DNA from 3 places in the Serratia montpellierensis genome. Region 1 is predicted to be linked to each of the others. Evidence: predicted binding sites of a transcription regulator. Region 1 holds the regulator's gene; each other region holds the start of a gene.
What was found. Region 1 encodes PhoB, which activates phosphate uptake and scavenging genes when phosphate is short. Its sites were predicted from a motif close to CTGTCATAAAACTGNCNNAT; they were not measured.
Positions count from the first base shown of each region.

Region 1 (4,244 bases):
AATTTTCCATTCGCCCTGCAGCGAGTTGAGGTTTTTTAACCGCAGGCTGAGGATCTTCATGAGTTGGTCTCCTCAGGATTGTGCTGCACCGCATCGACCACCTGGCGGAACAGTTGGTGCATCCGCCGTTGGCGCGCTTCGGGCATGTCGGCCTCCTGAGCCAGGCGCCGTTCGAACACCTCGTTGACGCTCAGCTCGTTGAGCGTTTCTTTGTCCTGCTGCGCGATCGCCTGGCGGCGTTGCTCTTTGCTGCGCCGCAGCAGTACCACTTCCACTGGCAGCTCATCCGCCATCAGTTGGATGCGGCGTTGGATATCGCTGAGGTAGTCCTGCGTCGCCACTTCGATATCCAGCCACACCGGCAGCTCGCCGGCATAGTCGGCAAATTGCTGCAGTTGCCGTTCGATCTCGGCCAGATCGCCTTTGATCAGCTGCATGGGCTGGAACTGCGGGATCGTTAACGCGTCTACCCGCTGGAGGGCGCCGTCGGCGAAATCGACCAGGAAGACGCTTTTGGCTTTGCCCAGTTCATCGAAGCTGAGCGGGATCGGCGAGCCGCTATAGCGAATATGTTCCGACTTGGCGACGTTCTGCGCGCGGTGAATGTGGCCCAGCGCGATATAGTCGGCAGGGGGGAAGGCCTGCGCCGGGAAGGCGTCCAGGGTGCCGATATAGATATCGCGCACCGAGTCGGAGGTAGTGACGCCGACGGTGGTCAGGTGGCCGGTGGCGACGATCGGCAGCGGCAGGCCCAGCCGATCGCGGCGCTCGCAGGCCGCCTGATACAGCGCCTGGTAATGTTCGGCGATGGCTTCCTGCAGCGCCTGCTGTTTCTGTACGCCGGATTCGCCGGCGCGGCTGGTGAGCAGATCGCGCGGCCGCAGAAACGGAATGGCGCACAGCACGGCACCCGGCTGACCGTCGCGCCGGTTAAGCACCACGATCTGCTGCTCGATGGCACCCTGCGCGCTCGCGATCACCGTGGTGTTCAGGCAAGAGAGCAGTTCCCGCGATTCGTTCAGCGTCGCGACCGAATCGTGGTTGCCGCCCAACACGACCAACTGGCAGCCGGTGCGCTGCAGGTCCACCACGAAGCGGTTGTACAGCTCGCGGGCGTAGCTGGGTGGCGAGCCGGTATCGAACAGATCCCCGGCGACGATCAGCGCATCCACCTGCTGCTGCTCGATCTGCTCGATCAGCCAGTTCAGAAAAGCCTGGTGCTCGGCGGCGCGGCTTTTGGTGAAAAAGTACTGGCCAAGATGCCAGTCAGAGGTGTGGATCAGGCGCATGACACTCCCGGATGCAAAGATAATGGCGATGATTATAAAGGCCGCGGCGGCGGCTGTCCCGGCGCAATGGCGATGACCATGGAATGATTTTTCTTTGCGCCGGGAAATAATCGCTATGCTTACTGCCTATAACAGCCGCTTTTTTTCATAAAAGTGTCACAAAACTGACGCATAATGGCGCCCGCAAAGTCGCTAACACATTGGCAGGATTGACGATGGCAAGACGCATACTGGTGGTGGAAGACGAAGCGCCGATCCGTGAGATGGTGTGCTTTGTGTTGGAACAGAATGGTTACCAACCGTTGGAAGCCGAGGATTATGACAGCGCCGTGACGCGCCTGTCTGAGCCGTTCCCTGATTTGGTGTTGCTCGACTGGATGTTGCCCGGCGGTTCCGGCATTCAGTTCATCAAACATATGAAGCGCGAAGCGCTGACCCGCGATATCCCGGTCATGATGCTGACCGCGCGCGGCGAAGAGGAAGACCGCGTGCGCGGCCTGGAAGTGGGGGCGGATGATTACATCACCAAGCCGTTCTCGCCGAAGGAGCTGGTGGCGCGCATCAAGGCGGTCATGCGCCGCATTTCACCGATGGCGGTGGAAGAAGTGATTGAAATGCAAGGGCTGAGCCTGGATCCATCCTCCCACCGCGTGATGGCTAACGATCAGGCGTTGGACATGGGGCCGACCGAGTTCAAGCTGCTGCACTTCTTTATGACCCACCCGGAGCGCGTTTATAGCCGCGAGCAGTTGCTTAATCACGTCTGGGGCACTAACGTTTATGTGGAAGACCGTACCGTTGACGTGCATATCCGTCGGCTCCGCAAGGCGTTAGAAACCAGTGGGCATGATAAAATGGTTCAAACCGTTCGGGGCACCGGCTACCGGTTCTCAACGCGCTACTGATCGCGCTGCGCTGGAGAATATGCCGTGTTAGAACGTCTGTCGTGGAAGAGGCTGGCTCTGGAGCTGGCTCTTTTTTGTTTGCCCGCTTTACTGCTGGGGCTGATTTTCGGTCATCTGCCCTGGTTCCTGCTGGCCTCCGCGCTGGCTGCGCTGGTGTGGAATTTCTACAACCAGCTCAAACTCTCCCATTGGCTGTGGATCGACCGCAGCATGACACCGCCGCCTGGCCGCTGGAGCTGGGAGCCGCTGTTTTATGGCCTGTATCAGATGCAGCAGCGCAACCGCCGCCGCCGGCGCGAGCTGGCGCTGCTGATCAAGCGCTTTCGCAGCGGGGCCGAATCGCTGCCGGATGCGGTGGTGATGACCACCGTCGAAGGCAACATCTTCTGGTGTAATGGGCTGGCGCAGCATCTGCTCGGCTTCCGCTGGCCGGAAGACAACGGCCAGCACATCCTCAACCTGCTGCGCTATCCGGAATTCAGCCACTACTTGCAACAGCAGGAGTTCTCGCGCCCGCTGACGCTGCAGCTGAACAACGAACACTACGTCGAATTCCGCGTGATGCCGTATTCCGAAGGGCAGCTGCTGATGGTGGCGCGCGACGTTACCCAGATGCGCCAGCTGGAAGGGGCGCGGCGCAACTTCTTCGCCAACGTCAGCCATGAGCTGCGCACGCCGCTGACGGTGCTGCAGGGCTACCTGGAGATGATGGGCGACGAAGAGCAGGACGGCTCGCTGCGCAGCAAGGCACTGAGCACCATGCAAGAGCAGACCCGCCGCATGGACGGGCTGGTCAAGCAGCTGCTGACGCTGTCGCGCATCGAGGCGGCGCCCAATGTCGACATGAACGAGCGGGTGGATATCCCGCTGATGCTGCGGGTGTTGCAGCGCGAGGCGCAGTCGCTGAGCGGCGGCAATCACGAGATCACCTTCCGGGTGAACGAGCAGCTCAACGTGTTCGGTAATGAAGACCAGTTGCGCAGCGCGGTGTCTAACCTGGTGTACAACGCGGTCAATCACACGCCGAAGGGCACCCACATTGAAGTGAGCTGGCAGCAGACGGCGCACGGCGCGCAGTTCCAGGTCAGCGACAACGGGCCGGGCATCGCCGCCGAACACCTGCCGCGGCTGACCGAGCGTTTTTACCGCGTCGACAAGGCCCGTTCGCGCCAAACCGGCGGCAGCGGGTTGGGGTTGGCGATCGTCAAACACGCGCTCAGCCATCACGATGCGCGGCTGGAGATCCTCAGCGAACCGGGGATTGGCACCCGCTTTATCTTTACCTTACCCAATCGGTTGATTGTTCCCGCCGCTTTATCAGAGAATGCGGTGAAAAATTAACGCGAGACACCGGTATGACCCGAATAACCCGAGGGCTGTTGCTTTGCCTGGCGCTGCTGGCCGGACGCGGCGCGCTGGCGCAGCCCGACGGCATGCTGGCGGGCAACCTGTCCAGCGTCGGTTCCGACACCCTGGCGAATCTGATGGCGCTGTGGGCGCAGGATTTCAGTCAGCATTATCCCAACGTTAACCTGCAGATCCAGGCCGCCGGCTCCTCTACCGCGCCGACCGCCTTGGCGGCGGGCGCCGCGCAGCTGGGCCCGATGAGCCGGCCGATGAAGGCGGCCGAGGTCTCGGCGTTCGAACATCGCTACGGCTATGCGCCGCTGGCGGTGCCGGTAGCGGTGGATGCGCTGGTGGTGTTGGTGCATCAGGACAATCCGCTGCGCGGCCTCAACCTGCAGCAGCTCGATCGCATTTTCTCAGCCACCCGGCGCTGCGGCGAAAGCAAGCCACTGACGCGCTGGGGCGAGCTGGGGCTGAGTGGCGACTGGGCGACGCGTTCGCTGCAGCGCTTCGGCCGCAACTCGGCGTCCGGCACCTACGGCTATTTCAAACTGCGTGCGCTGTGTGGCGGCGATTTTATGCCGCGCGTCAATGAGCTGCCCGGTTCGGCTTCGGTGGTGCAGGCGGTGGCCGGTTCACTCAACGGCATCGGCTACGCCAGCATCGGCTTTCGCGCCAGCGGCGTGCGGCTGCTGCCGTTGGC
Region 1 covers NZ_VOSN01000005.1:963,327-967,570, reverse strand. The annotation lists gene sbcC (exonuclease subunit SbcC) at 1-60, opposite strand, end outside; gene sbcD (exonuclease subunit SbcD) at 57-1,289, opposite strand; gene phoB (phosphate response regulator transcription factor PhoB) at 1,505-2,194, shown strand; gene phoR (phosphate regulon sensor histidine kinase PhoR) at 2,219-3,535, shown strand; gene FUU19_RS10030 (PstS family phosphate ABC transporter substrate-binding protein) at 3,550-4,244, shown strand, end outside.

Region 2 (4,244 bases), on a different contig from region 1:
CGCGCGACCCAGGCCCAACATCACGCCGCCGATGACGCCGTTTTTGGTGAACGGCAGCACGATGCGCCAGATGACTTCCCAGGTGGTGCAGCCGATGCCGTAGGCCGACTCTTTCATCATTACCGGGGTCTGTTCGAACACGTCGCGCATCACCGCGGCGATGTAAGGAATGATCATGATCGCCAGGATCACCCCGGCGGCCAGGATGCCGATGCCGAAGGCCGGGCCGGAGAACAGCTCGCCGACGATCGGAATGCCCGACAGCACGTCGCCCACCGGCGTCTGGAAGTATTCGGCGAACAGCGGGGCAAACACGAACAGGCCCCACATGCCGTAGACGATGCTCGGGATGGCCGCCAGCAGCTCAATGGCGATGCCCAGCGGCCGCTTCAACCAGTTCGGCGCCAGTTCGGTCAGGAACAGCGCGATGCCGAAACTCACCGGCACGGCGATGATCAGCGCGATAAGCGAGGTGACCACGGTACCGTAGATCGGCACCAGCGCGCCGAACTGCTCCGCCGGCGCGTCCCACTCTTTGGTCCACAGGAAAGCGAAGCCGAATTTCTGCATGCTTGGCCAGGAGGCGAAGATCAGCGAAACGATGATGCCGCCCAGCAACAATAGGGTAATCAGCGCCGCCAGTCTCACCAGCGCGCTGAAAATGATGTCACCGTTTTTGCTCGGTGCTTTGATGGTCGGCTTGTACTCAGCCATAGATTACTCTCTGTTTGAACCCTGGCAGCCCCAACCGAGATCGGAGCCTGAAGAACTTGTGGGGCGCGGCGAACCCGCGCCCCTGCGTTGTTAGTACAGCGCTTTACCTGAACTGTCTTTTACGTTGGTTTTCCAGGCCGCGCGCACCTGCTCAACCACTTCTTTCGGCAGGGTGGCGTAATCCAGCTCGTTAGCCTGTTTGCCGCCGGTTTTGTAGGCCCAGTCGAAGAACTTCAGCACTTCGGCGCCCTGAGCAGGGTTTTTCTGCTCTTTGTGCACCAGGATGAAGGTGGTGGAGGTGATTGGCCACACGTTGTCGCCTTTCTGGTCTGTCAAATCCTGAGCGAAGGTCTTGCTCCAATCCACGCCTTTGGCCGCGTTGCTGAAGCTCTCTTCGGTCGGGCTGACCGGTTTGCCGTCGGCAGAAACCAGCTTGGTGTAAGCCAGGTTGTTCTGTTTGGCGTAAGCGTATTCTACGTAGCCGATAGAGCCAGGCAGACGCTGAACGAAGGCGGCGATGCCGTCGTTGCCTTTGCCGCCCAGACCGGTCGGCCAGTTAACGGTAGAACCGGCGCCAATTTTTTCTTTCCACTGCGCGTTGGCCTTGGACAGGTAGCTGGTGAACACGAACGAGGTGCCGGAACCGTCGGCGCGGCGTACCACGGCGATGTTCTGGTCAGGCAGTTTCACGCCTGGGTTCAGCTTGGTGATAGCCGGATCGTTCCATTTTTTGACGTTGCCCAGGTAGATATCGCCCAGGGTTTTACCGTCCAGAGTCAGTTCGCCGGATTTGATGCCCGGGATATTCACGGCCAGCACCACGCCGCCGATCACGGTCGGGAACTGGAACAGGCCGTCGGCCGCCAGCTTGTCGTCAGACAGCGGGGCGTCGGAGGCGCCAAAGTCAACGGTGTTGGCCACGATTTGCTTCACGCCGCCAGAGGAGCCGATGCCCTGATAGTTAACTTTGTTGCCGGTTTCTTTCTGATAAGAATCTGCCCACTTGGCGTAAACCGGAGCGGGGAATGTCGCACCTGCACCGGTCAGGCTGGCAGCAGCGAACGCGGACACGGCGGTCAGGGAGAAGGTCGCTGCCACAATACTGGCGACGGTGGTACGCATCAGTTTCATAATCCCTCCTAATGGGATATTTAAAATCGACTTCGAGTCGTTTTAATCAGAGTAAGTATTGCTGCAGGAGGGAAAATAGGACAGTTTGGTGACAGAAAAATGTACGCAATATGACAGTTATATTACAGTGCATTTTAGGGGTATTGATTTATATTAAAATCAATTTGTTATATTGAAAACAGCGCAATTGCCAAGCAATAAAAAAACCGTTTGGCCACGCCCTATCCGCTTGAATATGACAACGTTTATCCCTGAATCGGCGCCGCTGTCATCTTTCGCGTTGCTCATGAAAAAAGCCGGCGCTAAGGCCGGCTTTTGCAGTTTACCTGCGGCAGATTACTCTACGGTGACAGACTTCGCCAGGTTGCGCGGCTGGTCAACGTCGGTGCCTTTGATCAGCGCCACATGGTAAGACAGCAGCTGCAACGGCACGGTGTAGAAGATCGGCGCGACGATTTCCTCGACGTGCGGCAGAGGAATGATGGTCATGCCTTCGCTGCTGACGAAGCCGGCATCCTGATCGGCGAACACGTACAGCTGGCCGCCGCGCGCGCGCACTTCTTCAATGTTGGACTTCAGCTTTTCCAGCAGTTCGTTGTTCGGCGCCACGACGATCACCGGCATGTCGGCGTCGATCAGCGCCAGCGGGCCGTGTTTCAGCTCCCCCGCCGCATAAGCTTCAGCGTGAATATAGGAGATCTCTTTCAGCTTCAGCGCCCCTTCCATGGCGATCGGATACTGATCGCCGCGGCCGAGGAACAGCGCATGGTGTTTATCGGAGAAACCTTCCGCCAGCGCTTCGATCTCTTTATCCATCGACAGCATCTGCTCGATACGCGCCGGCAGCGCCTGCAGGCCGTGCACGATCTCTTGCTCCACGCTTTCCGCCATGCCTTTCAGGCGGCCCAGGCGCGCCACCAGCATCAACAGCACGGTGAGCTGCGTGGTAAAGGCCTTGGTCGAGGCCACGCCAATTTCCGTGCCGGCCTTGGTCATCAACGCCAGATCGGATTCGCGCACCAGCGAAGAACCCGCCACGTTACAAACGGCCAGCGAACCGAGATAACCCAGCTCTTTGGACAGGCGCAGCGCCGCTAACGTGTCGGCGGTTTCGCCGGACTGCGACAGGGTGATGATCAGGCTGCCCGGACGCACCGCCGATTTGCGGTAACGGAACTCGGACGCGATCTCGACGTCGCACGGCACGCCGGCCAGCGCTTCGAACCAATAACGCGCCACCATACCGGAGTGATAAGAAGTGCCACAGGCGATAATCTGCACGTGCTGCACCTTGGCCAACAGCTCATCGGCGCGCGGGCCCAGCTCGCTCAGGTTGATTTGGCCATGGCTGAAACGCCCTTCCAGGGTATTTTTCAGCGCCAGCGGCTGTTCGTAGATCTCTTTTTGCATGTAGTGACGGTAAGCGCCCTTGTCGCCGGCGTCATACTGCACCTGGGATTCGATCTCAGGGCGCTCGATGGCGTTGCCCTGCTTGTCGAAGATGTTGACGGTGCGGCGAGTCACTTCCACCACGTCGCCTTCTTCCAGGAAGATGAAGCGGCGGGTGACCGGCAGCAGCGCCAGCTGATCGGAAGCGATGAAGTTTTCCCCTACGCCGCGGCCGATAACCAGCGGGCTGCCGGAGCGCGCAGCGACCAATACGCTCGGATCGCGGCTGTCCATTACCACGGTGCCGTAAGCGCCGCGCAGCTGTGGGATCACACGCTGAACCACTTCCAGCAGCGTACCGCCCTGCAACTGTTCCCAGTGCACCAGGTGCGCGATCACTTCGGTGTCGGTTTCGGAGCTGAAGCGATAACCGCGTTCGATCAGCAGTTCGCGCAGCGGTTCGTGGTTTTCGATGATGCCGTTATGCACCACGGTAATGTAGTCGGAAACATGCGGGTGCGCGTTCGCCTCGGTCGGTTCACCGTGCGTTGCCCAACGGGTGTGAGCGATGCCGGTACCGCCGTGCAGATCGGTCTGCTCCGCCGCTTCGGCCAGTTTTTGCACCTTGCCTACGCGACGCAGACGACTGACGTTGCCCTGCGCGTCGACCACTGCCAGACCGGCGGAGTCATAACCGCGGTACTCGAGACGGCGTAAACCTTCCAACAGGATTTCTGCGATATCACGTTGCGCTACTGCGCCTACAATTCCACACATCAGTTGTATTCCTAATGAACGCCCTTCATGGGCGTTTTCGATGCCTTGACCTGATTTTTGCCGGTTTTTACCGTGCGTCCCCGAGCCTGTAGATGGTGGGGGTTATTATGTTTTGTATTGGGCTCGTGAACGGAGCCCAACGCAAAACACACTATGACTTCTTCTTCACCGGACGTTGCCAGCCCTGAATGTGCACCTGTTTGACGCGGCTCAGCACCAGTTCGTTCTCGGCG
Region 2 covers NZ_VOSN01000001.1:245,772-250,015, forward strand. The annotation lists gene pstC (phosphate ABC transporter permease PstC) at 1-714, opposite strand, end outside; gene pstS (phosphate ABC transporter substrate-binding protein PstS) at 805-1,845, opposite strand; gene glmS (glutamine--fructose-6-phosphate transaminase (isomerizing)) at 2,182-4,011, opposite strand; gene glmU (bifunctional UDP-N-acetylglucosamine diphosphorylase/glucosamine-1-phosphate N-acetyltransferase GlmU) at 4,163-4,244, opposite strand, start outside.
Region 2: pstS (phosphate ABC transporter substrate-binding protein PstS) is a predicted target of PhoB. The motif match lies at 1,921-1,940, and genes of this name have one in related genera.

Region 3 (4,244 bases), on a different contig from region 1:
CCACCGGGCACCAGCGTCATCGGCACCTGAAACACCTGCTTGTCGTCCAGCGTGGCGGCGACAAAGGCCACGTACAGCGGGAACAGCACCACCAGCACGCCGATAATCAGCATCACATGGCTGAAGATATCCAGCCCGCGTCGATTCTCAATCATTGATAGCGCACCTTACGTTCAACGAAGCGGAACTGGATCACCGTCAGGCCGATCACCAGCAGCATCAGGATCGCCGACTGTGCGGCGGAGCTGGAGAGATCCAATCCGGCGAAGCCCTCGCGGTAGATCTTGTAGATCAACGTGGTGGTGGACTGCACCGGCCCGCCGCCGGTGGCGGCGTCGATCACCGGGAAGGTATCGAAGAAGGCGTACACCAGATTGACCACCAGCAGGAAGAAGCTCACCGGCGCGATCAGCGGCAGCACCAGATGGAAGAAACGCCGCACCGGGCCGGCGCCGTCGATGGCCGCCGCCTCCACCAGCGAGCGCGGGATCGACTGCAGCGCCGCGAGGAAAAACAGGAAGTTATAGCTTATCTGCTGCCACACCGAGGCCAGTACCACCAGGAACATCGCCTGGCCGCTGTTTTGCGCATGGTTCCAGTTATAGCCCAGCCCGTTGAGGAAATGGGTGATCAACCCCAGGCCGGGGTTGAACAGAAAGATCCACAGCACCGCCGCCACCGCCGGCGCCACCGCATAGGGCAGGATCATCAGCGTGCGATAGAGGCGGCTGCCGCGCAGCACGTAGTCCACCAGCGCGGCGAAGAACAGCGACACCGCCAGCCCGATGCCCGCCACCAGGAAGCTGAAGATGAGCGTGGTGTAGAACGAGTCGAGGTAGTAAGGATCCTGGAACAGCTGCGTAAAGTTATCCAGCCCGACAAACTGGCTGGACAGGCCGAACGGATCGAGGCTCTGCACCGAATACCACAGCGCCTCGCCGGCGGGCCATAAAAAGAACACGGCGGTAATCAGCAACTGCGGCAGCACCAACGCATAGGGCAGCCAGCTGCAGCCGAAACCGGGACGGGAAGATGACATAGAAGTTAAACCATTAATCGGGTACGGAAGGATCGGCGTGAAGACGCGAGCCCGGTCTGCCGGGCTCGCGACGCAGGGTTACTTGGTCGATGCTTCGAAGCGGCGCAGCAACACGTCACCGCGCTGCACGGCGGCGTCCAACGCCTGCTGAGGCGTTTTCTTGCCGGTCCACACGCCTTCCAACTCCTCATCCACCACGCTGCGGATCTGCGGCATGTTGCCCAGACGCAGGCCCTTGGTGAACGGCAACGGCGGCTTGTTCAGCATCTGGCGAGTGGCGACGTCGGCACCCGGATTCTTGTCGTAGAAGCCCTGCTGCTTGGTCAGATCGTAAGCCGCGGTGGTGATCGGCAGATAGCCGGTCTTCTGGTGCCATTCGGCGGCGATTTCCGGTTGCGCCAGATACTGCAGGAACTCGGCCACGCCCTTGTAAGTGGCGGCGTCTTTGCCGTTCATCACCCACAGGCTTGCCCCGCCGATGATGGCGTTCTGCGGCGCGTTTTTCGCGTCGGCGTCGTACGGCATCATACCGACGCCGTAGTTGAATTTGGCGTAGTGCTTGATGTCCGCCAGCGAACCGGATGACGCGGTGGTGATGGCGCAGTCGCCGTTATAAAACTTCTCGGTGGATTCGTCTTTGCGGCCGAAGTAGGTGAAATCGCCCTTCTTGTTCATCGCCTCCAGCAGCTCGATATGCTTGACCTGCAGCGGCTTGTTGAACTCCAGCTTGGCGTTGGTGCCGCCAAACCCGTTGTTTTCGCTGGCGAACGGCACGCCGTGCCAGGCGCTGAAGTTCTCCAGCTGGATCCAGCCCTGCCAGCCGCTGGCGTAACCGCACTTCATGCCGGCCTCACGCAGTTTGGCGGTATCCGCCGCCAGCTCCTGCCAGGTTTTCGGCGGCTGATCCGGGTTCAGGCCGGCCTTTTTGAAGGCATCTTTGTTGTAGTACAGCACCGGCGTGGAACTGTTGAACGGCTGCGACAGCAAATGGCCGCTCTTGTTGTCGGTGTAATAGCCGGCCACCGTCGGCACGAACACCGACTCGTCGAAGTTGATGCCGGCCTCTTTAAACACTTCATAGACCGGTTTGATGGCCTTACTGGCCATCATGGTGGCAGTGCCCACCTCGTAAACCTGCAGGATCGCCGGCGCCTTGCCGGAGCGGTAAGCGGCGATGCCCGCCGCCAGGCTCTGTTCGTAGTTGCCTTTGTAAACCGGCACAATCTTGACGTCGCTGTGCGACTGGTTGAAGCGATCCGCCAGGGAATCCACTTCCTTACCCAGTTCGCCTTCCATCGAATGCCAGAACGGGATCTCGGTCGCCGCCAGCGCCTGAGTGCTGACCGCCAGGGTCAACGCGACGCACAGCGTGGTTTTGCGAATAGCGTAGGTGAGCATGCCTAACTCCTGAAAAAAGCTGGTGTAAAAGCGCGTGAGCGAAAAGAGTCAATTCTTGATGAGGGAGTGCCCCCTATAGCTTTCGAGTTGCAGCCAGGCGGCAACCTGCTGGCACCCTGGAGCTTAGCGAACTAAGTGACAGGGGGGCAGCCGGGCAGCCAACAACGCTGCGGCTCGAAAGATGACGGGGGATAACATGCCATGCGCGGATGACAGAAAAATAACCGTTACATGACAGCCACATGACGGCAAGGTGAAGTGAAGATGGCGGTTTGATGTCGGCGGCGGGCATGGGCTCCGCCGCCGCGAGGATTACAGCGAACGGCGCAGGCGCGCCACCGCTTCTTGCATCTGCTGCTCAGTGGCGGTGGCGAACGACAGGCGGAAGGTCGAACGATCCGGGTTGTCGGAGAAGAAGTATTCCCCCGGCACGAACACCACGCCCTGCTGCAGGGTAGCGTTCAGCCATTCGGTGGCGTTGAACGGCTGGCGGAAACGCGCCCACAGGAACATGCCGCCCTTCGGCTTATCGAAGGTGATGTAGTCGCCCAACTCCTGCTCCACCAAACCGGCCAGGATCTCGCCCTTTTGCTTGTAGGCGGCGCGGATCTTGTCGATCTGCGCCGGCAGGCGATCCAGGCCGAGATAGCATTCGACGATGCTCTGCGACAGCGCGCTGGCGTGCAGATCCGCCGCCTGCTTGATGATCGCCACTTTATGCAGCAGGAACGGCGGCAGGATCGCCCAGCCCAAGCGCAGGCCCGGCGCCAGGATCTTGGAGAAGGTCGAGGTATAGATGATGTGGTCGGTGTTGCCCAGCACCTGCTGCGACACCTGATGCAGCGTCGGGTGGCGCTCTTCGGTGAAACGCAGCTCGCCGTACGGATCGTCTTCGATGATCAGGAAGTTATGTTCGGCGGCCAGCTTCACCAACAGTTCGCGGCGCGCGGCGCTGAGGGTGATGCCGCTGGGGTTGCCGAAGTTCGGCACCACGTACACGCCCTTGATGCGCTGGGTTTTCAGCAGCTCGGCCAGCTCTTCCACTACCATGCCGTCGCTGTCGGACGAGACCGACATGATGTTGGCTTCCGCCAGCTCCAGCGTTTGCAGCGCCGCCAGGTAGGTCGGGCGCTCCACCACGAACACGTCGCCGGGGTTGACGATGGCGCGCATCACCAAATCCAGTGCCTGCTGCGAGCCGGCGGTGACCATCACCTCTTCCGCGCCAGCGGTGACGCCGCGCTCGGCGCACAGCGCGCAAATGCGCTCACGCAGCAGCGGGCTGCCCTCGGTCAGGCCATACTGGAACGCGCTTTTCGGCTGTTCGGTGATCGCCTGCTGGGTGGCGATGCTCAATCCTTCGAAATCGAACAGCGCATCAGAGGGGATGCCGCCCGCCAGCGAAATGACGTGTTCCATCTTGCTGTGCTTAAGCAATTCACGGATGGCCGAACTTTTTACGTTAACGATGCGCTGCGCGAGTAACCCTTCTGTCTTCATTTATTCTTCTCGTACCTGATTATTTTAATTCGTAGGGGGGCGGATTAACCGCCCAGATACGCCGACCTCACTGCTTCGTTGGCTAACAATGCAGCCCCCGTATCTTCCAACACCACGCGGCCGTTTTCCAGCACATAACCGCGGTCCGCCAATTTCAGCGCCTGATTGGCGTTTTGCTCCACCAGGAAGATGGTCATGCCCTCTTCCCGCAGCTGCTGAATGATGTCGAAAATCTGCTGGATGATGATCGGCGCCAGCCCGAGCGAGGGCTCGTCGAGCAGCAGCAGCTTCGGCTGGCTCATCAGCG
Region 3 covers NZ_VOSN01000001.1:33,353-37,596, forward strand. The annotation lists gene ugpE (sn-glycerol-3-phosphate ABC transporter permease UgpE) at 1-155, opposite strand, end outside; gene ugpA (sn-glycerol-3-phosphate ABC transporter permease UgpA) at 152-1,039, opposite strand; gene ugpB (sn-glycerol-3-phosphate ABC transporter substrate-binding protein UgpB) at 1,118-2,437, opposite strand; gene FUU19_RS00175 (aminotransferase-like domain-containing protein) at 2,750-3,937, opposite strand; gene livF (high-affinity branched-chain amino acid ABC transporter ATP-binding protein LivF) at 3,982-4,244, opposite strand, start outside.
Region 3: ugpB (sn-glycerol-3-phosphate ABC transporter substrate-binding protein UgpB) is a predicted target of PhoB. The motif match lies at 2,656-2,675, and genes of this name have one in related genera.